One region of the Pseudomonas sp. VD-NE ins genome, then DNA from elsewhere that is predicted to be linked to it. Evidence: riboswitches for the same ligand, from Rfam matches in the RefSeq annotation. Region 1 holds a riboswitch; each other region holds the start of a gene.
The links. Region 1 has a riboswitch for cobalamin ahead of RMV17_RS12360 (CbtB domain-containing protein). Riboswitches for the same ligand answer to the same signal wherever they lie in the genome.

Region 1 (7,851 bases):
TCTGCTCTCCAAGCAGAACACCCCGGGCATCGGCATCCGCGTCTTCATCACCCAGCCTGGCACCCAGTACGCCGAAACCTGCATTGCCTACTGCAAGCCGGGCGAAGAAAAACCTGAAGACACCGCGCTGGGGCTGAAAAGCTTCACCGCTTACATCGATCACTTCAGCGAAGCGTTTCTCGATGACGCCGTTGTCGACTACGCCACCGACCGCATGGGCGGCCAGCTGACCATCAAGGCGCCAAACGCCAAAGTGCCGATGGTCAACGCCGACAGCCCGGTCAATGAGCGCATCAACTACTACCTGCAAACCGAAATCAACCCGGGGCTGGCCAGCCACGGCGGTCAGGTCAGCCTGATCGATGTGGTTGAAGACGGCATCGCCGTGCTGCAGTTCGGTGGCGGTTGCCAGGGCTGCGGCCAGGCGGACGTAACCTTGAAGGAAGGCATCGAGCGCACTCTGCTTGAGCGCATTCCTGAGCTGAAGGGCGTTCGCGACGTGACCGACCACACGCAGAAAGAAAACGCCTACTACTAAGGTGTTCGCTGCGGACATGAAAAACGGCGCCCCGTGAGCGCCGTTTTTTTATGGGTGAGTTTTTTATGGATGAAATGTACTGACGCCTTCGCGAGCAGGCTCGCTCCCACTTTTGGAATGAGGTCAAATGTGGGAGCGAGCCTGCTCGCGAAAGGGCCTTCAAGGGCGATAGAGGTGAGCATGCCCAGCGCGATACAACGATGACTCGCTAAACACCTCACTGCCCAAAACGCGCCCAACCAGAATCAACGCCGTACGCCGAAACCCTTTGGCCTCGACCTTCCCGGCGATATCCGCCAGCGTTCCCACCACCCAATCCTGATCCGGCCACGTCGCCCGGTGAATCACCGCAATCGGGCAGTCCGCGCCGTAATGCGGCAGCAGTTCCGCCAGAATCTTCTGCAGATGGTTAACCCCCAGATGAATCGCCATCGTCGCACCATGCTGCGCCAGACTGCCGAGCTCTTCGCCTGCCGGCATCGCGGTCTTGTCGGCGTAGCGGGTCAGAATCACGCTTTGCGACACGTCCGGCAACGTCAGCTCCGCACCGAGTAACGCCGCACAGGCTGCCGTTGCCGTCACTCCCGGAATGATCTCGAACGGAATATCCAGCTCGCGCAGATAACGGATCTGCTCACCGATCGCGCCATACAGACTCGGATCGCCGGAATGCACCCGCGCCACATCCTGACCCTTGGCGCGTGCGGTCTTGATCAGTTCGATGATCTGCTCCAGATGCAGTTCAGCGCTGTTCACCACCATTTCCGCCTGATGGCCATCGAGTACTGCAGCAGGCACCAGCGAGCCTGCGTAGATAATCACCGGGCAGCTGCGGATCAGCCGCTGGCCTTTGACGGTAATCAATTCCGGGTCGCCGGGGCCGGCGCCGATGAAGTAGACGGTCATCGTTGAATCCTGAGTAAAAGAGGGCACAACCGCGTTGCAGATGAACAACGCTCATGATCAATGGCGGGGATTATCGGAATTTTACGCCGCGCCGGCCAATGCCAACGTGGCCTGAGCGTATTTCTGCCGGGAAATCAGCAATTTTGCCGGAGCCTGAATCAGCTGTTCGGCGAGTGCCAACGCTGCACTTTCCGCCACGCCGTAGCAACCGGTGCGCTCGTAGGCAATTTGCGAATGGTGGCTGAGTCGTTGCTGATAACTGGCCAGTTCTTCGCTGCTGAAGTACAGCAAGGGCAGGGCCAGTTGCGTGGCAAGTTCTTGCAGGCCCGGCTCGTCGCGCTTCAGGTCGATGCTGGCCAATGCCTTGACCGCTTCAAGCTCTATGCGATGCGCCTGTAAGGCTTGGTCGAGTAACGCGCGCAGCGTGCTGGCCGGGCAGCCGCGCTGGCAGCCCAGACCGACCACGAAGGTCGGCGCTGCGCTGTCATCGGTCATGCGTGGTATTGGCCAGCGCTTTTGCGGCGGAACAACCAGGCGCTGATCAGGCCCAAGGCGAGCCAGAACGCCACGTTGGTCAACTGCGAAGCGATTTTGAACTGAGCTTCCAATGCCTCGGGGGCGAGCATCGAATGCACTTCCGGTTGCGGCGCGCCGATCACGTGCGGCACGGCGAGGATGGCCACGCCGAGGATCTTCATCAGCCAGTGGCGGCTGAACACGATGAGAGCCAGGCCGGCAGCGGTCGAAGCGGCCGTGCCGATCCACCACGTCTGCCGCGAAGCCAGATCGGCTGCAGCGGTGCCGGGCAGTTCAGGCGGCAGGCCCAAGGTCGGCGCAAGCACGAACGTCGCATAACCGGCCAGACCCCAGAGCAGACCTTGCGAGGTTTTTGTCGGTGCACGCAGGGTGTAGAGGCCGGCGAGCATCAGGGCGAAACCGACGGCCACCACCAGATTGCCGCCCGTGGTCGAAACCACGCGCTGCCAGCCGTCTTCCGGCTCCCAGGCGTCGGCATCGTGGGTGTGCGCAGCCACGCCAGCGGCGTGTTCGTGAACCGCCACCGGCTCGGACTTCTCGAAGGTTTCCGCCTGCAGAATCAGCGGCGAGACCCAAAAGCTTTGCAGCAGGGTGAGGAGCAGGGCGGCCAGCAGACCGGTGAAACCTGCGGTTTGCGCAATACGCTTGATCATGTCGGCAGGTCTCAGTGGCACGGGAACGCGGCGCTGTGGCGGGTATCGTGGGCGGCGTTGTGCACCGCTTCGATGTGCGAGAAACCGGCGAAGTAGACCAGGCTGGCGCCGAGGATCGACGCAAAGATCGCGGCGCTCAGGCGTTGGCTCAGGGTGGCGGTGCTGGTGATTTTGTCCGTGTTGCTGCCGGTGCTGCTGATGATCGACATGGCGCTTCCCTCTGGAGTGTCAGCGGGTGATTTGAGCGCATGAAAACCCCTGCGGGTCGGGCTCGCAGAGGTTCGAACAGCGCCCGCCCACCGCGGGTTTGTTATGTTCAGCGACGCACAAGGTGCGGGCTGTGTGTTGCGGGCCGGTCTCCGGGCTCACGAGGGGTTGGCGTCAGGCCGACCTGCAAGCGTCACCTTCCCATGCCGCACTGGCACAGTGGTTTTGACGCTTCGCTCGCTTACCGTTGCGGGGGCAGCACTGGACTGACATGGGCTTGAGTAAAGCACATGATTCACCGGTTTCCCGTTTCACCCTGTGAAGGGCACCCGTAACAAGTTGTGTAGGAGAGCATGAGGCGGGGATTTGAGTCAATGAATGGGGGGCATATCCGTTGCTGCGGTAACGGCTGCTTAGGGTTCCGCCCTTACGGCGGGTCACTTTTTACAAACGCCTAAAAAGTAACCAAAAACGCTTTGCCCTGACGTTCGGCCCGCTCGCTAAAGCTCGGGGTTCCTTCGCTCCGGGATTGATCCGGGGGGCATCGTCTACGGTTTGCTTCGCTGCACCTCCTCTCGATGTGTTTGGCTGCGCCAAACGGTCGCTACGCTCCCCCCCCCGGATCAATCCCTCCACTCAGCCTGCCGACGGGCTCCGAGATCAAGATCAAGAGCAGGCGAGCTGACACTCGGCCTATTGAGTGGTGAGGAGCACAGCGTGTTCGGCTTTGGTTTTGTGGTGAATTCTCCCCTCATCGGAACGCCGCCCGCCCAGCCCTCTCCCGGAGGGAGAGGGAGCCGATTTGTGGGCTTTTCAGAATCTGAGTTCAACTCGATATCGCACGTCGGCGTACCTCCTCCAAACACCTCAATCAGTTCCCTCTCCCTCCGGGAGAGGGCTAGGGTGAGGGGCTTTTGATCTGGCTTGTGATTTTTGCTTTTCAAAGCCTGAGTTCGACTCGGTATCGCACGTCGGCGTACCTCCCCCAAACACCGAGATCAGTCCCCTCTCCCTCTGGGAGAGGGCTAGGGTGAGGGGCTCTTGATCTGGCTTTGGTTCTTGATCTGGCTTTTGATCTGGCTTTTTTGCCCCTTCGGCAGGCCGAGCGAAGGTGTTCATCCGGGGGGTAGGCGCGCAGCGCCGTTCGACGAAGTCGAACACATCGAGAGGAGGTGCAGCGAAGCAAACCGTAGGCGATGCCCCCGGATGGACACCGTAGTGAGGGAACACTGAGCCTCAGCGAAGTGCCGTACGCCGGGGCAAAGCCTTTTGCTTACTTTTCGGCGTCTGGAAAAGTGAGTCGCTGTAAGAGCGAAACCGCCAGCGGCGGCACCCGCAGCAAAGGATATGCTCACATAACCAAACCCCAACCCCATTGACCCATAAGCAAGCCATGCGTAGCCTTGCGCCTTCGAGGTTCTTCGGCCCACGCCGAAGCTAAGAAGGGAACGCGGTCAATGCCGCGGCTGCCCCCGCAACTGTGAACGGTGCTGTTCGCTGCCACGCCACTGCCAGCTCAACTTATGAGCCAGCGGGAAGGCGCAGCAAACGCCAGGCCCAACGCCTGAACACCGTCAGCCAGGAGACCTGCCTCGCACAGATTCTCACTACAACCGGGCGGGGTGATCCGGTGGCGAACGCTTCCGGCGCGCACGCGCGTTGCCGGTTCTCGTCCCGTATGCCCGCCGCTTGCCAAAGGGCATACCGATGAAAACACTGGCCAAACTCCCCGTCACCATCGTCACCGGCTTCCTCGGCTCGGGCAAAACCACACTGCTGCGGCACATGCTCGACAACGCTCAGGGCCGCCGCATCGCGGTGATCGTCAACGAGTTCGGCGAGTTGGGCATCGACGGTGAAATTCTCAAGCAATGCACCATCGGTTGCACCGAAGAAGAAGCCACCGGCCGCGTTTACGAACTGGCCAACGGCTGCCTGTGCTGCACCGTTCAGGAAGAATTCTTCCCGGTGATGCGCGAACTGGTCGCGCGTCGCGGCGATCTCGACCACATCCTCATCGAAACTTCCGGTCTGGCCCTGCCAAAACCTTTGGTGCAAGCCTTCCAGTGGCCGGAAATCCGCAGTGCCTGCACCGTTGACGCGGTGATCACCGTGGTCGACAGCCCGGCCGTGGCCGCTGGCACTTTCGCTGCGTTCCCGGATCAGGTCGATGCTCAGCGCAAACTCGACCCGAACCTCGATCACGAATCGCCGCTGCACGAACTGTTCGCCGACCAACTGGCCAGCGCCGACCTCGTCATCCTCAACAAGGCCGACCAGACCAGCCCGGAAGATCTCGCTCGCGTCCGCGCTGAAGTCGCCGAAGAGCTGCCACCGGCGGTGAAAATCATCGAAGCCAGCAACGGCCGTCTGCCGCTGGACGTGCTGATCGGCCTCGGCGCCGGTTCCGAAGAACACATCGACAGCCGTCACAGTCACCACGACCATCACCACGGTGAAGGCGATGATGATCACGATGACCACGATCACGACGCCTTCGATTCGATCTCCATCGAACTGCCGCAGGCCGACGAAAGCCTGCTGCTCGATGCCCTGACGCAACTGGTGGTCAAGCACGGCATCCTCCGTGTCAAAGGTTTCGCTGCCATTCCGAACAAGCCGATGCGCCTGCTGATCCAGGGCGTGGGCACGCGTTTCGACAAGCATTTCGACCGTCAGTGGGGCGCCGATGAAGCGCGCGTCACGCGTCTGGTGCTGATCGGCCAGGAACTCGACGCCGCCCAACTCGAAGCGCAACTGCGCGCCGCGCTCAGCGTTTAAGCCATGCACCTGCTCAGGACTCAGCCCGGCGGTTTCGTCTCGGATGACAACATTGCCGACCTTGGCCAAACCCCCGCCGAGCTGGTGATCCTGTGCAGCGGCGACTCTAGCCTCGCGCTGCTCGCCGAAGCCGCGCAGCAGTTGCCCGAGGATTACCCGAGCCTGCGTCTGGCCAATCCGATGCAGGTGCAGAATCACGCTTCGGTCGATCTGTACGTCGATGAAGTGTTGCGTCACGCCAAGGTGATCCTGATCTCGCTGCACGGCGGCATCGCCTATTGGCGTTACGGCGTCGAGCGTCTGATCGAGTTGTCCGAGCGCGGTGTGCAGGTGATTCTGGTGCCGGGCGATGACCGGCCCGATCCGGAGCTCAGCGACCTGAGCACCGTCAATGCCGAGGATCGCGACCGGCTCTGGCAATTCTTGCGGCAGGGCGGTATGGGCAATGCGCTGGATTTCTTCCGCTGCCTGGCCACCCGTTGGCTCGCCCGCGATTACGCTTGGGAAGAACCGCAAGCCCTGCCGCGCACGGCGATTTACCACCCGAATAAAACCAGCGCCGCACTGAGTGACTGGCAAGCCGAATGGCTGCCCGAGAACCCGGTCGCGGCGGTGCTGTTTTACCGCTCGCATTTGCAAGCGGCGAACACCGCGTTCATCGATGTTTTCTGCCAGCGCTTGCAGGTGGCGGGTCTTAATCCGTTGCCCATCGCGGTGGCCAGTCTGAAAGAGCCCGGCTGCCTGACGGTAGTCGAGGATTGGTTGGATGAGATCGAGGCCGGTGTAATTCTCAACACCACCGGATTCGCTCAGTCCAGCCCCGAAGCGCCGCACTTGCGGCCGTTTCGCCGCGACATCCCGGTGATTCAGGCGATCTGCGCGCAGGACAACGAGCCTGGTTGGCGTGACAGCGAGCAGGGCCTCGGCCCGCGCGATCTGGCCATGCACATTGCCTTGCCGGAACTCGACGGACGCATCATCAGCCGGCCGATCAGCTTCAAGGATCTGGCCTGGCGCAGTGAGCGCAGTCAGTCCGATGTGGTCTGCTATCGCGCGCAGCCTGAGCGCATGGATTTTGTCGCCGAACTGGCGCGGCGCTGGATCGATCTGGCGCGGGTGCCGAACGGCGAAAAACGCATCGCGTTGATTCTCGCCAACTACCCGACCCGTGATGGCCGCATCGGAAACGGCGTCGGTCTCGACACGCCGGCAGCGGCGCTGAATATTTTGCGTGCCTTGCAAGCTGAGGGATATCCGCTCACCGCTGAGCTGCCGGAGAGCGGCACCGAGTTGATCCAGCAATTGCTCGGCGGCGTCAGCAACGATCTCGACACGATTGACCTGCGCCCGTGCCAGCAAAGCCTGGCGATGGACGATTATTTAGCGATGTTCAATGCGCTGCCCGAGGCCAATCGCGCCGCCGTGATTGAGCGTTGGGGTGCGCCGCAAAACGATCCGATGTGCCGCGACGGCCGCATGATGATCGCCGGCACTCGCTTCGGCCTGACCTTTGTCGGCATTCAACCGGCGCGTGGTTATCAGGTTGACCCGAGTGCGGTCTATCACGATCCGGATCTGGTGCCGCCCCACGCTTATCTGGCGTTCTATTTCTGGCTGCGCAACACCTACGACGCCCATGGCGTGATCCACGTCGGCAAGCACGGCAACCTCGAATGGCTGCCGGGCAAAGGCGTGGGCCTTTCGGAAAACTGCTGGCCGGACGCATTGCTCGGGCCGCTGCCGAATATCTACCCGTTTATCGTCAATGATCCGGGCGAGGGCGCGCAGGCCAAACGGCGCACGCAAGCGGTGATCATCGATCATCTGATGCCGCCGCTGACCCGCGCCGAAACTTACGGTCCGTTGCGCAATCTGGAGTTGCTGGCCGACGAGTATTACGAAGCGCAGTTGCTTGATCCGCGCCGCGCCCGCGAACTGCAGCGCGACATTCTGCAACTGGTGCGCGAGACGCAGATCGACCGCGAACTGCAACTCGACGCCGGACTGGACAGCGACGCCGACGCGGCGATCTGGTTGCCGCGCCTGGATACGTATTTGTGTGATTTGAAGGAATCGCAGATTCGCGATGGTTTGCACATTTTTGGTGAGTCACCGAGCGGCCGTTTGCGCATCGATACGTTATTGGCGTTACTGCGCATTCCGCGCGGTGACGGCAAAGGCGCGCAATCAAGCCTTTTGCGCGCACTCGCCAAGGCATTCGAACTGGGT
Region 2 (7,851 bases), 830 kb from region 1:
GTGCGCTGTTGTCGACGCCTTCGGTGTCCCAGTCCTTGGCGATGCGCACGCCGGCGCGACCGATCAGTGAGTCGACATCCTTGAAGCGAATTTTCGCGCCGACGTCATCACTGCTGTCCAGATCGACGTAACTGTAGATCGCCTGTAATTGCGGCTCGATGTACCAGTCTTTGTCGACTTCGTACGGGTAGCCGTTTTCCAGCGACGCGGTATAGCCCCAGCCACGGGTTTTCAGTTTGGCCATGTCGTTGGGTTTGGCTTCGATGTCGAAGCGATTGACTTGCAACACCCCGTCCAGATACCAACCGGAGGGGCCGAAGTGCGTCCAGTACGCACCAACGCCGTAAGCGCGCAAGGTGTCTTCACCGGCGGCGCGCCGGGTGTAGTGGCTGACGCCGGCGTCGATGGTCCCGGCGGACAACGACAGCCCGGCCTGTTCGTGACTGCCGTCGGGCCGATCCTTGCGGTAGAGGTCGGTGCCGACCTGAAAAGCCGTCAGGTCGTAGTTGTATTCGGGCGTGTTGCCCAAGGCGTTTTTGCGATCACCATCCTGTTTGCCGCTGCGGTAGATCACCCGGCCCCAGCCCATCGATGGCGCCAGGGTCGACTCGTCTTCCTTGGGCAACGGATCACCGCGATTCAGACGTTCCTCACCGACCCGCTCGTGAAGGGTGTCGACCATCGTCCGGCCGTAGACCAGCGCCAACGCCGGGACTGCGCCGTACAGCGATACTTCCGGGCGGTAATTCGGCACCGGGGATGGCTCGGGATCAGGATCAGGATCAGGATCAGGAGGACCGGGAGGACCGTCCGGTGGCACCGCGTCCGAACGCAGATACCAGGTGTCCTTGCCGCTACCATCCTCGGCACCTTGTTGCAGGCGATATTCGTAGGGGCCGGCGACGACACGCCGGGCTAGTTGAAACGCATTGGCGTCACTCGCGGCTTCGGTTTTATTGAGCAGTTCGACCACCGCAATGCCATTGCCCTGAGTCAGTTCACCCTGGCCGCCGACGTTGCTCACGATCACGCCGGTGGTGCGGCCACTGGCGGTGGTCGTCGAATCCACCACCAGCATGTCGGAGAGACTGTTCGCGCCACCGCCATTCAACGTGGTGTTAAGCAGCAACCTGCCGCCATTGGACACGAACACCCCACCGCCATCGGTGCCGGCGGTGTTGGCGCCGCTGATCAGCAGCACATTGCCGACGGTGTTGCTGCCGGCGGCAAGGTCAAGCGTGCCGCTGTTGGTGAATCGGTTTACACCGAGCAACTGCCCCTGCACGGCGCCGCCCAACGTTGGACTATTGGCCGTTTGCCCCAGAGGCAGATAGGCGCCGCTGGGGTTGAAGTTGACGATGCCCGTCGCCGGTTGCGCCGCCAGACGAAGCACACCGCTGTTATCGATGCTGTTGGCGCCCGATGCGCCGAGATCACTGACGGCAACGCCCCAGGTATCGCGGGTGCCACTGCTGTCAGTAAAATTGCGCAGCGTCCAGGTGCCGCTGTTGGCCACTGAACTGGCCGCGCTGACGGCATTCACGGCGCCGGTCATTTGCCCGGTGTTGTTGAGCGTAAACGTCGTGCCCGGTGTGGTCGCATCGGCGCGTACGGCGACATCACTCAGCGCACTGATCGCACCTGAGTTGTTCAACGTCTGGCTCGCACCGCCGAGGGCGACGCCGCTGCTGTCGCCTCGCCCGCCCTGAAGGGTTGCCGTGTTGGTCACGGTGGCGCTGCCGCCCTCGGTCAACGCGTCGATCGCCGACGAGCCAATGCCTCGAGTGGTGATCGCGCCGCTGTTGCTGACTGTCAGATCCGCTGCACCCGAGGCCGCGGCGAGAATGCCCTGACTGTTGCTCGCGCCGAGTGTCTGGATCGCGCCGCTGTTGACCACGCTCTGCGCGCCAGTCACCGACAGCGTGCGGATGCCGCGCTGTTCATTGCCCCGCGCAATCAATTCCCCGCTGTTGCTGACATTCAAGGTGCCCAGCCCGCTGCCCGAGTTGAAGGCATTGCCGGCGAGAATTGCCGCGCCCTGGCCGTTGACGTCGATCAGCGGACCATTGAAAACGACACCCACATCGCCGCCCAGCGTCAGCGCCTGGATACCAAAGGCGCCAATGCCCGTGCCGTCGCCCGAACCGGCGTTCGAATGGGTGATGATGGTGCCGCCCGCGTTGACGTTGACCGTGCCCGTCGGCGACTGCGTCGAGACATAGATGCCGTTGGCGTTGCTGTGCAGGGTTTCGATGCGATTGCCGCGATAGTTGACCTGGACGCTGCCCCCGGTCGAGTCGACCCGAATACCGCCCGCGCCAAAGCCACTGGCAAACAGATCACCCGAGTAATCGATCAGCACATTGTTGTTTTCCGCGCTGACAATGATCGCGTAGGCCCGGGTGGTGTTGATGTCGCCGAGGACATTGATGTTGCCGCTACCGGTGATCGAGACATCACCGGTGCCGCGCTTGATCACGTAGATCGCCCGCGAACCGGCGGTGTTTGCCGTGCTGCCGACGTTGATGGCGGCATTGTTCTCGATGCTGATCGAACCGCTGCCGCCGACGTTGTCATTGGCATAGATACCGTGCGCGGCACCGCCCGTCGTCGTGATAGCGCCACTGTTGACGATGGCGATGCTGCCGACCGTGGCAAACGAACGAATGCCAAAACCGTTGAGGCCGCTGGTGGTCAGCGTTCCGCTGTTGGTGAGACGGGTAATGCCATTGCCACCTTCAGTAAACAGACCGAAAGCGTTCATGCCGATGCTCTGCACGTTCGCCGCGTTGATCAGTGTGGTGTTGCCATTGACTGCGCGGGTATGCACGCCGGCATGGTTACCAATGCCCGCCGTGGGCAACGTTTCGTCGCCGATCGGAGATCCGGCCGACAGAGCATCATCATTGTTGACCAGAATGCTCACGCCACTGCCGACGTTGACGTTGATCTCGCCACTGCCCGTGGCTTTGGTCCAGATGCCGTTGCCGCCGAGCAAGGTGATCTGGCCATTGCCCTGATGATTCAGGTTGATCGCCCCGCCGCCGCTGGCATTGATGTCAATGCCGTCGTGTTCATTGCCGACCACGGTGTTGAGGATGTTCAGCGTGGTACCGGAACTCACTGAAAAACGTCGACGCCCCGGCGCCGGCATTGGTTATCGCCAGCGCATCGAGGCCACTGCCACCGACATTGACCGTGTTGGTGGCGCCATTGACACTCAGGCTGGCGTTGCCGGTGGTGCCGATGACATTGGCAAACACTGCGTTGGCGGCCGTGGGTGGCGTGCTGTTCACCGTGGTGCCGCTGAGTGTCAGCGTGGTGTTGGCATTGTTGCCACGACTGTTCAACGAGGAGCCGGCGGTGGTGGTGATGGTGGTGCCCGTCTGAGTGCTGATCGACGCATCGACACCGGAGGCAGGCAAGCAGGTTTGCGAGACGTTGTAGGCACCCGCCGCCAAAGGCCCGCACGCGGCCTGCGCATCGGCGAACATCAGGGTGTTGGCCATGGCGACCAGTAATGCGTTGCGAATGAAATGCGGGGCGTGCCCACCGTGATAATGGCTACTGGCACCGTGCATGAGAACCTCCCTGTTCAGCGTGCCTGGCGTATCCCTCACGCCTGTCGACGCCGCGCGATATTGCGTTGTGATGACCGCTATTGACCTTAGTAGTTATTTCCAAAGTTGGTAATTCGCGGTTCGAGAGTCGGTACCGGCAAGTTGACGAACGGTCTGTCGAATGTTCAGATGCCGCCCAGTTTCAGGTGTCCCATGCCGCCGTGCATGGGGTGAAACGGGAAACCGGTACGTTCTTTTCGAACAAGTCCGGTGCTGCCCCCGCAACGGTATGCGCGTGATGCTTTCGATACACCACTGTGGCCGAACGGCCATGGGAAGGTGAAAGCCTCGATACGCGCGAGCCCGGAGACCGGCCTGGAATTTCGTTTGGCAAAATCCTGCGGTGGGCGGGCATGGGCCGGTATTGGCTGTGCGCGATGCCTTCTCCTGCATGCTCTTCTGCGAAGATCCTTTTCGAGAAGACAATGATTCGACCTTTCAACACTTCTGCTCCAACCCTGTTCCTTGGCTGCCTGTTCAGCCCGCTGCTGCTGGCCGATGACGCGCCACTGGAACTCAACCAGCAAATCGTTTCTGCACCGTCGGTGGAATCCACCACCGTCGCCGACATGGCGAAGTTCGGCAGCAAGGTCGAGATCGTTACCCGTGAGCAGATCGAACGCGCAGGCCCCAGCGCCGATGTCAGCCGCGTCATGCAGATGTTCATTCCCGGCTTGTATGTGGCGCCGAAAAACGGTCCTTTCGACTACGGCACTTATTCGTTGCTCGGTGGGCGCAATGACGACACGCTGATCCTGCTCGACGGCGTGCGCCTGAACAATCGCCTGTACGGCGGCCTCTATCTGGACACCCTGCCGGCCAATGCCATCGAGCGCATCGAAGTGCTCAAGGGCGGCCAGAGCCTGTTGTTCGGCACCCAAGCCGTGTCCGGTGTGATCAACATCGTCACCCGCAGCCCGCAATCGCGCAAAGCCTCCGGCGAAGTGAACCTCGGTGTGGACACTTTCGGCGGCACCACCGAAGACGCTCGGGTCGAGAACATCTTCACGAACGGTTTTGGCGATCTCGGTCTGCTGGCGTACGTCAGCCACAACGTCTCCGACGGTTACCAGCCGTATCGCAACCGCGACATGAAAAACGTCAGCGAGAAGAACCGCGCCTACGAAGTCACCACGTTCGGCGGCAAGGCCATTCAGTCGTTCGGCGATGATTCGCGACTGGAACTGTTCTACCAGTACGCCGACGCCAACCTCGACTTCGCCCGTCCGATCGACAATCACAAGACTACCAACGACCGCGTGCAGCAGATCGCCACGGCGACCTTCGAGCAGAACATCAACGAGCGCCTGAGCTATTTCGTAAAAGGGCATATCAACGACTGGGACACCCGCTACACGCGCGTCAACAACGTCGCCGGTGGCGACACCAACGTCATCAACCACAACGACTATTGGGGCTTCACCGACTGGGGTGTGCAAGCCGAAGGCAAGGCTGAACTGCCCGGCGGCCATGTGCTGGTGTTCGGCACCGACAACCAATGGTTCAAGGGACAGGACGATGTGCTGATCATCGACAACGACAAGGCCGAAGCCCATGCGTTTTACACGCAACTGCGTCCGCAGATCGACGCCCTGCCCGACTGGCACCCGAGCATCGGCGTGCGTCACGAAGGCATGAGCGGCGGCGACAGTGCCACGGTCGGCATGCTCACTTCGCTGTATGACCTCAACGACAACTGGTCGGTGCGCGGTCAGTACGGCAGCGCCTACAAACTGCCGAACGCCGAGCAACTGTTCGTCAACGAGCCGGGCGACGAGATCGGCAACCGCAACCTGAGACCGGAAAAAAGCCGCAACGCGGAGCTGGGTGTCGACTACAAAGGCTTTTTGCTGGATCGCGAATTCAGCGCCAGCGTGACCCTGTTCAAACGCAAGATCGACGACTTGATCACCCTCGACGGCATTCAGTGGGTCAACGGTGAAGGCACGATCCAGATGCGCGGTTTCGAGGCCGACGCGAAACTGGCGTTCAACGATCAATGGAGTCTGCAAGCGGACATGACCCGCAACCTCACCGAATCGCGCACGGGTGTGACGATCAATGACATCCCGAGCTTCTTCGCCCGTTCGCGCGTGGGTTATGAAGCGGAAAATCGCCTATGGGGCGTTGGCGGTGCGATCCGCTATATCCGCGACATCAAAAGCTCGAAGCAAGTTGAATACGGCCATTATTCAGTGGTCGACGCCGACACTTATCGCTACCTCGACAATGCTCACCAACACCGCGTCAGCCTGCTGGTGGAAAACCTCTTCGATCGCGATTACGTCACCAGTCGCTCGAGTAACGTCGACAACCTCGGCCGGCCGTTCACCTCCGAAGTGCGCTACACGTACCGCTTCTGATGAGTGAGATCACCACCATCGACGGCGTCGACAGCCACCCGGACTGGTCGCATGTGCCCGAGCATGCGCGCCATGTATTCCTCTGCACCGGCCCGCGCTGCACCCAGCGCGGCGCCTTGCAGTTATGGAAAACCTTGCGCCGGCACCTGCTGGAGCACGATTGCATCGAGACGCCGGGCGGCGTTTTGCTGACACGCACGCACTGCCAGTTTCCGTGCAATCTGGGGCCGATCGTGACCGTGTATCCGGAACGCTGCTGGTATGGCGTGCGCAGCCATGAAGATGTGCAGCGGCTGGTCGAAGGGCATCTGGTGGGCGGTGAAGTGGTTGCGGATTTGCTGATCAAGGCGCGGGGATGAGATCGATCCTGTATATGCTTGGCGCCCTGCTCGGCTCAACGCCTGTGCTCGCCGACAATTACCTCAATTGCGGCGAAGAATGGAGCGCGGTTCAGCCTTCGCGCATCGTCGCGCTCAATCAGCATGCGGCTGATCTCGTGCTGGCACTGGGTGCCGGGCCAGCGCTGGTCGGCGTGGCCTATCTGGATGACACCGAGGCCGGGCAGCGGCCCTCCGCGTATTTCGGCGTGCCGGTAATCGCGCGGCAGTACCCGGCCAGCGAAGTGCTTTACGCTGCGAAGCCGGATCTGGTTATCGGCGGTTTTGCCACGGCGTTCGGCGACGGGGTGACCTCACGCTCGGGACTGGCGCGCAATGGCGTGGGTTCGTATCTGCTGGAATCCGCCTGCAACGGGCATTCGCTGGATTATTTCGCGCATGTACGCAATGACTTGCTGACGCTGGGCAAGCTGCTGCACCAGCAGCAAAAAGCCCAAGCATTGATCGACTCCATGGAAAAGGACATTGCCAGCGCCCGAGCCTTGGCCGGTGCGGGTAAACCATTGTCCGTGTTCTATCTCGACAGCGAAGTCAAAGGCCTCGACAGCGAAGGCCGACGCGGATTTGTCACTCCGCTGCTGGCCGCCGTTGGTGCACGCAATGTGTTCGCCGACATCAACCTCTATCGAGTCACGGTAAACAGCGAAACCCTGCTGGCCAGCGACCCGGACGTGATCCTGCTGGCCGACGCCGACTGGTCACCTGCCAGTCGCAAACGCTACCTGTTGACCCACGATCCGGTGCTCTCACAACTGCGCGCGGTGCGCGAGAACCGAATGATCGACATCCCCTTCACCCACCTGTTGCCGACCTTTGACAGCGGTCGGGTGGCACTGGAACTGGCCCGCCAGCTCAACGCCTTGAAGAAAAATAAATGAACCCGTCGCACCACACGCCACCTAACGAACAGACCATCAGGAGGTAGCCAATGCAAATCGAAACCGTGTGGATCGTACTGGCGGCAGTTCTTCTGCTAATCGAACTCTGGGCCATCAATCGGGTGCGCAAGAGCGAGGGGAAAACGAGCAACAAAGGCGTGTGGATCGTGCTGATCGTGTTTGTGCCGTTGTTCGGCTTGATTGCCTGGGCATTGGCGGGGCCCAAGCATGTCCGTCAACATTCGGCGTCATAACCTGATTCATTTGCCGTGGTGCGGGGCTTGCCGTTGGCGCGCCCCGCTGTTCAAGGTTGATCAACTGACGGGCACCAACGGCGGCATCTCTTCTTCCATTTGTGCCAGCGGCACGTCACTGCTGCCGGGGGTCAGAATGACCTTGCGGCAATTTTCCTCTTTCTTGTCGAAGATCTTGTAGCCCTCGGCGGCCTGCTCAAGGGACAGCCGATGCGTGATGATCGCGTCGGGTTGCAAGGCGCCGGTTTCGATATAGCCGAGCAGCTCAGGCAAATAGCGCTGCACATGGGTCTGGCCCATTTTGAACGTCAGGCCTTTGTCGAAGGCATCGCCAAACA
Region 3 (7,851 bases), 110 kb from region 1:
GATGCGCGAGAAAAGTGCGCGCACCCGGCAACTGGTGGAAGAAAGCTGCAAGCGCCTCGATATCGAGCTCGATTGCGTCATGCAACTCAACAGCCGCGAAGCCATCGTCCACGCGATCGTCAAAGGCATCGGCATCGGTTTTGTCTCGGCCGTCGAGTACGCCGAAACACCCGGCACCACGCCGATCACCTTTGTCGATCACCCGTTCTTTATCGAATACCACCTGTGCTGCCTCGGTATCCGCCGGAACCGGCCAGTGATTGCCGAACTGTTTGATGCGAATCCACCGCTGACCTGATCAGCACTGACCCTTGAACCGCCTACCTCATTGCCGAGGGACGGCCCACGCGTACCTGAAAACGGAGATTGACCATGCAGTACCAACAACCGACTCACCTGCAAGCCGCGATCCTCGACTGGGCCGGCACCGTTGTCGATTTCGGCTCGTTTGCACCGACGCAGATTTTCGTCGAAGCCTTTGCCGAGTTTGGCGTCACCGTGTCGCTGGAAGAAGCGCGCGGGCCGATGGGCATGGGCAAGTGGGATCACATTCGCACCCTGTGCAACCTGCCGCAGATCGCTGAGCGCTATCGTGCAGCGTTTGATCGCTTGCCGAGTGACGACGATGTCACGGCAATCTACGAGCGCTTCATGCCGTTGCAGATCGAAAAAATCGCCCTGCATTCGGCGTTGATTCCCGGCGCGCTCGAAGCCATTGCAGCATTGCGCGACAAGGGTTTGAAAATCGGCTCCTGCTCGGGTTATCCGGCGGTGGTGATGGCCAAGGTCGTCGAACTGGCGCGAGAAAATGGCTACGTCGCTGACCATGTCGTCGCCACCGATGAAGTGCCCAACGGCCGGCCATATCCGGCGCAGGCGCTGGCCAACGTGATTGCTCTGGGCATTGATGACGTGGCGGCGTGCGTAAAGGTCGATGACACCTGGCCGGGGATTCTCGAAGGGCGCGCCGCCGGTATGTGGACGGTGGCGTTGACTTGCTCCGGCAATGCGCTGGGCCTGACCTACGAGCAATACAAGGCGCTGCCGTTGGATCGACTGGCGGAAGAACGTGCGCGGATCGGCAAGATGTTCGCGCCTTCGCGCCCGCATTATCTAATTGACACCATCGCCGAGCTGCCGGAAGTGATTGACGACATCAATGCGCGTCTGGCCCGGGGCGAAACCCCGCAAGTTTGCTGACGCATCCCCCTTACCCCTGATCGTTCCCACGCTCTGCGTGGGAATGCAGCCCGTGACGCTCCGCGTCACTGGACGCAGAGCGTCCCTAGAGGCATTCCCACGCGGAGCGTGGGAACGATCAACAGCTAAATCGCAGGCAAAAAAAAGCTGCCAAAAATGGCAGCAAAAACTTTAAGAACACGCGATGTATTGGCCCCAGCATAGACGCCGGATAATGACAGTGTCATGACAGCACCAAATTCATTAGATCGCCCCCGCCCCGTCATCAGGATGTCATCAAGATCACGGCAGAATCCTCGCAAACCGTCTTGAGCCTCGCGACGGATGCTCTGCAAGGATTCCCATGAAAGAAGACGCCTCGCTGTTTGCCGCCATCGACCTGGGTTCGAATGCCTTTCGCCTGATGATCGGCCAGTCAGTGCGCAGTCGAAAAGGCCTGCAGATTCAGGAAGTGAAAACCCTGCGCGAACCGGTACGCCTCGCCGAGGGCTTTGACGGTGGCGCGCTGGATGCCTTGGCACTGGATCGCGGCTGGCAAGCATTGGCGCGGTTCGGCAAGAAGCTGCGCGGTTTCGAGGCCGGCCGAGTCCGTGCGGTGGCCACCAGCGCGGTGCGCGAGGCTGACAATGCGCAGCTGTTTCTGGCCAGTGCCGAGCGGCATCTGGGCTTTCCCATCGACGTCATTTGCGGCCATGAAGAAGCGCGTCTGGTCTATGCCGGCGTGACCCACGCCTTGCCAAGCGCTGAAGACCTGCGCCTGGTGGTCGACATCGGCGGCGGCTCAACCGAGCTGATCCTCGGCCAAGGCTCGCAACCGTTGCTCACCGAAAGCATCGCCATCGGCAGCGGCACCTTGAGCACGCGCTTCTTTCGCGGCGGTGACGTGTCTGCCGGCGCGCTACAGGAGGCCGAACGCTTCGCCATCCTGCAGTTTGAAAAGGTTGCCCGGCGCTATCGTGCGCAGGGCTGGCAGCAAACCATCGGTTCGTCCGGCACTGCGCGCATGCTGGCTAAAGTGCTCAAGGCCAATCGCCTCAACGACTACGGTCAGGACGGCATCACCTACGGCGGACTGCTGCGCCTGTCGCTGCTTCTGCTGAAGGTGAACAACGTCCAGCAACTGAAACTGGCCGGGCTGCAACCTCATCGTCAGAGCATTTTGCCCGGCGGTCTGGTGTTGATGCTGGCCGCCTTCAAAGTGTTCGGCATCGCACAAATGTTGCCGTCAGAACCGGGTCTGCGTTTGGGCGTATTGCACGGTTTGATGAGCCAGCACTAATCCTCGCCACGGCAGATTCGTCTCCCCTTCAGCGGCTCGATCGACTACCATGCCGCCGTCGGTTCCCGAAGGGGACTAATAGGGAATCCGAGATGCTTGCACAGCATTGACCGGAACTGCCCCCGCAACTGTAGGTGCCGAGCCTGCTCCACGACTGCCACTGGGTGAACCCCGGGAAGGCCGGAGCCAGGCGATGACGCATCAGTCAGGAGACCTGCCGGCACAGTGACTACTAACCGGCGGGGTGTCCGGGAAGGACATCGTGCCGTGCGCGTCTTTGTTTACTGCCCGGCCTTGCGCTGTTGCCCTGACTGCGTTCGAAGATGTGTTTCCGATCCGTACTCTCCCGCTCCCCGTACGGTTCCCTCGGAGACTGCCCCATGCTGCTGCCCCGCATTGCCACCCTCATCACCGGCCTGAGCCTTGGCGCCCTGGCGCAGGCGGCACCGACTGTCTATCCACTGACGATAGAAAACTGCGGCAGCACCCTGACCTTCCAGCACGCACCGACGCGCACCGTGACCATCGGCCAGGCCGGCACGGAAATGCTCTACGCCATGGGCCTGAGCGACAAAGTCGTCGGCACGTCACTGTGGTTCAACAATGTATTGGCCAGATACAAGGCGCAGAACGACCAGATCGAGCGCCTGGCCGACAACGAACCGAGTTTCGAATCGGTGATCGGCAAGCGCCCGGAACTGGTGGCTGTCGAGCTGGAATGGATGGTCGGCCCGCAAGGTGCGGTCGGCACCCGCGAGCAGTTTCATGAACTGAAGATTCCGACTTACCTGCTACCTTCCGATTGCGAAGCCAAGGACAACCTCGTCGGCGCCGACGGTACGCGGCTGGCGCCGTTCCGCATCGACACGATTTACAAGAGCGTGAGCCAACTGGCGCAGATCTTCGATGTGCAGGAGCGTGGCCAGCAGCTCAATGATGAACTCAAGGCCAGCCTCGCCAAATCGATCGCCACCGCCCAAGGCAAACAGCTCAAGGATGCCAGCGCACTGGTGTGGTTCTCCAGCGCACAAATGGACATCGAGCCATTCGTGGCCGGGCACAAAGGCATTCCCGATTTCATGCTCAGCACCCTCGGCGTGCGCAACGTGGTGGAGTCCGATGAAGAGTGGCCAACGGTCGGCTGGGAAACCATCGCCAAGGCTAATCCGACCTTCCTGGTCATCGCGCGCATGGATCGCCGACGCTTCCCCGCTGACGACTATGAAAAGAAACTCGCCTTCCTGCGCAGCGACCCGGTGACGCGCAATATGGACGCGGTGAAGCACAACCGCATCATCATTCTCGACGCCATGGCCATGCAGGCGAGCCTGCGCATGTTCGACGGCATTGAGCAACTGGCCACGGCCATCAACGGCTATGACCTGTCGCAATGAGTGCCAGTCTGATCCGTACGTTGCTGGCCCTGGCGACGCTGTTGATTGCCGTAGTTGCTGGCGTGGCCATCGGTGAAACCTCGATTGAACCGGGCGTGGTCGTGCAAGTGCTGGCGAACAAATTGTGGGGCGCCGGGCATGTGCTCGACCCTATCGACGAAGGCATCGTCTGGAACTACCGCTTGACCCGCGCACTGGTCGCGGCCGCGTGCGGTGCCGGTCTGGCGACGTGCGGGGTGATCTTGCAGTCGCTTCTGCGCAACCCGTTGGCGGATCCCTATCTGCTGGGGATTTCTGCCGGCGCCTCGACCGGGGCGGTGATGGTGGCGTTGCTCGGGGTTGGCGCCGGAATGATCTCGTTATCCGTCGGTGCATTTGCCGGCGCAGTGACAGCGTTTGTGCTGGTGATTCTGCTGGCGCGGGTCAGCGGTTCGGCGAGCGGCACCGGGCAAATCATTCTTGCGGGGATTGCCGGCTCGCAGCTGTTCAATGCGCTGACGGCGTTTCTGATTACCCGCTCGGCCAGCTCCGAGCAGGCACGCGGGATCATGTTCTGGCTGCTGGGCAATCTCGGTGGCGTGCGTTGGCCGTCGGTGTGGTTGGCGGTGCCGGTGGCCGTGTTCGGGTTGGTCGTGTGTCTGTGGCATCGGCGGGCGCTGGATGCGTTTACCTTTGGCGCGGATTCGGCGGCGTCTCTCGGCATTCCGGTGCGACGTGTGCAGATTTTGTTGATTGGCTGCGCGGCGCTGGTGACGGCAGTGATGGTGTCGATTGTCGGCTCGATCGGTTTTGTCGGGTTGGTGATCCCCCACGCCGCGCGGCTGTTGCTTGGCACCGGGCATGCACGCCTGCTGCCGGCCAGTGCGTTGGGCGGCGCGGTGTTTCTGATTGCTGCTGATGTGCTGTCGCGCACGCTGATCAAGGGGCAGGTGATTCCGGTCGGGGTGATAACCGCACTGGTCGGTGCCCCGGTGTTTGCCCTGATTCTGGTGGGTCGGAGATCAGCGCGATGAGCAGTGTTCTGAGTTGCTCCGGGTTGACGTTCAAAGTGCGCGGCGCCGAGTTGCTCAACGGTGTCAGCCTTGAGGTGCAGCGCGGCGAAACACTGGGCATCGTCGGGCCGAATGGCTCGGGTAAATCCACCCTGTTGAAATTGCTGGCCGGATTGCGCGAACCGAGCGCTGGCGAGGTGCTGCTTGAAGGTCAGCGCCTCGGCAAAATGGCCCGGCGCAGCATTGCGCAAAAGCTTGCGGTGGTCGAACAACAGGCCGACACCGACGACGGCATTCGCGTGTTCGACGCCGTGGCACTCGGGCGCACGCCCTGGCTGTCGGCGCTGCAACCGTGGTCGGCGACGGACGATGCGATCGTCCAACAAGCGCTCACCGACGTTGACGCGACGCACCTGCGTACGCGTCTGTGGCGCAGCCTGTCGGGCGGCGAACGGCAGCGGGTGCACATTGCCCGAGCATTGGCGCAGCGCCCGCAAATTCTACTGTTGGATGAGCCGGCCAATCATCTCGACATTCAGCATCAACTGACCATTCTCAACGTCGTGCAGGCGTTGCCGGTGACCACGCTGATCGCCTTGCATGACCTCAATCAGGCGCTGAAGTGTGATCGCCTGGCAGTGCTGGAGCGCGGGCGGCTGGTGGCGTTGGGCAAGCCGCTGGAGGTGCTGACACCACAGCGGTTACACGAGACGTTCGGGGTCAGGGCGCATTACCTGACAGACCCGTTCGATGGGGCGCAGATTCTCAGATTTCACTCATGACGTTGTGCATGTGGTTTGTTTGCCAGACCGGGTCAGCGTCGACGTCAATAATCTCGAAACCCTGTCGCTGCCAGAACTCAATGGCGCCCGGCAGAAACGGATGGGTGTGCAGGTAGATCACCTCGACTGCTTCGGCGAGTGCCAGGTCTCTGAGTGATCGATATAACGCACCGGCCAGCCCCGAGCGGCGCTGCGATGGCAGGACAAACAGGCGGACGACTTCCACCACCTTAAGATCCGGATAGGGCAAGTGCGGGAAGCGCCGGTCGTAACGGAGATAGCCGATTGAGGCGACAATCTGCCCTTCGTAGCGAGCGATCAGAAAGCGCCCTGCCCCACGCAGATAAACCTCGGCAAAACGCGCCAGATCGTCAGGCATGCCCGTTGCGCTGAGCTTGGGGAAAAGCTCGGCGCGGGCCTTTAAGGCAAAATTCAGCACTTCAGGAATGTCGGCGTCAGACACTGCCTGGATAACGGGTTGATCACTCATATAGCGGCAAACACCTGAGATGCGGCTGGGCACAGTAGCAACAACAGGTCCCGTGAGGCCATCCAGAATCTCATGCCTTGCACTAATCCCTGTGGGAGCGAGCTTGCTCGCGAAGGCGGCAGATCATCCAAGATTGATGTTGACTGACAGGACGCTTTCGCGAGCAAGCTCGCTCCCACAGGATCGGGTGTCATACCGTTTGAGCGTTACGCCAGCTCTTTGCGCAGTTGCCGGGCGGCGGTGACCATGTGCACCAGCGCCGCTTCCGTCTCCGGCCAGCCACGGGTTTTCAAACCGCAATCCGGGTTGACCCACAGCCGCTCGGCCGGAATCCGCTTGGCAGCCTTGCGCAGCAGATTAGCCATTTCCGCAGCATCCGGGATGCGTGGCGAGTGAATGTCATAGACGCCCGGGCCGATTTCGTTCGGGTAGGCGAAGGCTTCGAATGCGTTCAGCAGCTCCATATCGGAACGCGAGGTTTCGATGGTGATCACGTCAGCATCCATCGCCGCAATCGACTCGATCACATCGTTGAACTCGCTGTAGCACATGTGCGTGTGGATCTGCGTTTCGTCGCGCACACCGGAGGCGCACAGGCGGAACACTTCAGTTGCCCAGTCCAGATAATGCTGCCACTGCGCCTGACGTAACGGCAGGCCTTCACGGAACGCCGCTTCGTCGATCTGCACGATCTTGATGCCGGCGGCTTCCAGATCGACCACTTCATCGCGAATGGCCAGTGCCAACTGGCGGGCCTGCACTTCGCGGCTCACGTCTTCGCGGGGGAACGACCACATCAGCATGGTCACAGGACCGGTCAACATGCCTTTCATGACTTTGTCGGTCAGGCCCTGGGCGTAGCGGATCCACTCCACGGTCATGGCTTTCGGGCGGCTGAGGTCGCCGAAGATCACCGCCGGTTTCACGCAGCGCGAACCGTAACTTTGTACCCAGCCGAAACGGGTGAACACGTAGCCGTCGAGTTGCTCGGCGAAGTACTCGACCATGTCGTTACGCTCGGCCTCACCGTGCACCAGCACATCGAGGCCCAGACGTTCCTGGATTTCCACTGCGTGACGGATCTCGCTGTGCATGGCTTCGGTGTATTCGGCTTCGGTCAGCTTGCCTTGCTTGAACGACTGACGAGCGAGACGGATCGACGCGGTTTGCGGGAACGAGCCGATCGTCGTAGTCGGGAACAACGGCAGATCAAGGCCGGCGCGCTGCTTGGCGATGCGCTGGGCGAACAGCGATTGACGCTGGCTGTCCTTGGCCGTAATCGCCGCGACCCGCGCCTGAACCGCAGGTTTGTGAATGCGCGGCGAAGCAGCGCGAGCCGCCTGCACCGAACGGCTTTCGGTCAATGCTCGCAGCACTTTCGGCGCTTCCGGCTCATTGACGGCATGCGTCAGAACAGCCACTTCTTCGCACTTCTGCACAGCAAAGGCCAGCCAGCTTTTCAGCTCGGCATCGAGTTTGTCTTCACGGCCCAGATCCACCGGGCTGTGCAACAACGAGCAGGACGGCGCGACCCACAGACGCTCACCCAGACGCTCATGGGCATGGCGCAATGTCGCCAAGGCGTTTTCCAGATCGCAGCGCCAGACGTTACGGCCATTGACCACGCCCAGGGACAACACTTTGTAGGCCGGCAGACGATCGAGAATGGTCGGGTACTGCTCCGGCGCACGCACCAGATCAATGTGTAAACCGT

Region 2: linked by a shared signal. The riboswitch ahead of RMV17_RS16280 (TonB-dependent receptor) and the one ahead of RMV17_RS12360 (CbtB domain-containing protein) in region 1 are both predicted to bind cobalamin.
Region 3: linked by a shared signal. The riboswitch ahead of RMV17_RS11955 (ABC transporter substrate-binding protein) and the one ahead of RMV17_RS12360 (CbtB domain-containing protein) in region 1 are both predicted to bind cobalamin.

The regions. Positions count from the first base shown of each region.
Region 1 covers NZ_CP134772.1:2,804,153-2,812,003, forward strand. The annotation lists gene nfuA (Fe-S biogenesis protein NfuA) at 1-538, shown strand, start outside; gene cobM (precorrin-4 C(11)-methyltransferase) at 698-1,444, opposite strand; gene RMV17_RS12350 (cobalamin biosynthesis protein) at 1,526-1,939, opposite strand; gene RMV17_RS12355 (CbtA family protein) at 1,936-2,634, opposite strand; gene RMV17_RS12360 (CbtB domain-containing protein) at 2,646-2,843, opposite strand; cobalamin riboswitch at 2,967-3,189, opposite strand; cobalamin riboswitch at 4,239-4,451, shown strand; gene cobW (cobalamin biosynthesis protein CobW) at 4,549-5,622, shown strand; gene cobN (cobaltochelatase subunit CobN) at 5,626-7,851, shown strand, end outside.
Region 2 covers NZ_CP134772.1:3,635,264-3,643,114, forward strand. The annotation lists gene RMV17_RS16270 (autotransporter outer membrane beta-barrel domain-containing protein) at 1-3,124, opposite strand, end outside; gene RMV17_RS16275 (hypothetical protein) at 3,075-3,581, opposite strand; cobalamin riboswitch at 3,748-3,954, shown strand; gene RMV17_RS16280 (TonB-dependent receptor) at 4,046-5,983, shown strand; gene RMV17_RS16285 ((2Fe-2S) ferredoxin domain-containing protein) at 5,983-6,342, shown strand; gene RMV17_RS16290 (ABC transporter substrate-binding protein) at 6,339-7,259, shown strand; gene RMV17_RS16295 (PLD nuclease N-terminal domain-containing protein) at 7,310-7,513, shown strand; gene RMV17_RS16300 (zinc-dependent alcohol dehydrogenase) at 7,574-7,851, opposite strand, start outside.
Region 3 covers NZ_CP134772.1:2,694,955-2,702,805, reverse strand. The annotation lists gene RMV17_RS11970 (LysR substrate-binding domain-containing protein) at 1-298, shown strand, start outside; gene phnX (phosphonoacetaldehyde hydrolase) at 373-1,200, shown strand; gene RMV17_RS11960 (Ppx/GppA family phosphatase) at 1,544-2,479, shown strand; cobalamin riboswitch at 2,522-2,716, shown strand; gene RMV17_RS11955 (ABC transporter substrate-binding protein) at 2,860-3,873, shown strand; gene RMV17_RS11950 (iron ABC transporter permease) at 3,882-4,886, shown strand; partial or broken gene RMV17_RS11945 (ABC transporter ATP-binding protein) at 4,979-5,647, shown strand; gene RMV17_RS11940 (GNAT family N-acetyltransferase) at 5,631-6,137, opposite strand; gene metE (5-methyltetrahydropteroyltriglutamate--homocysteine S-methyltransferase) at 6,344-7,851, opposite strand, start outside.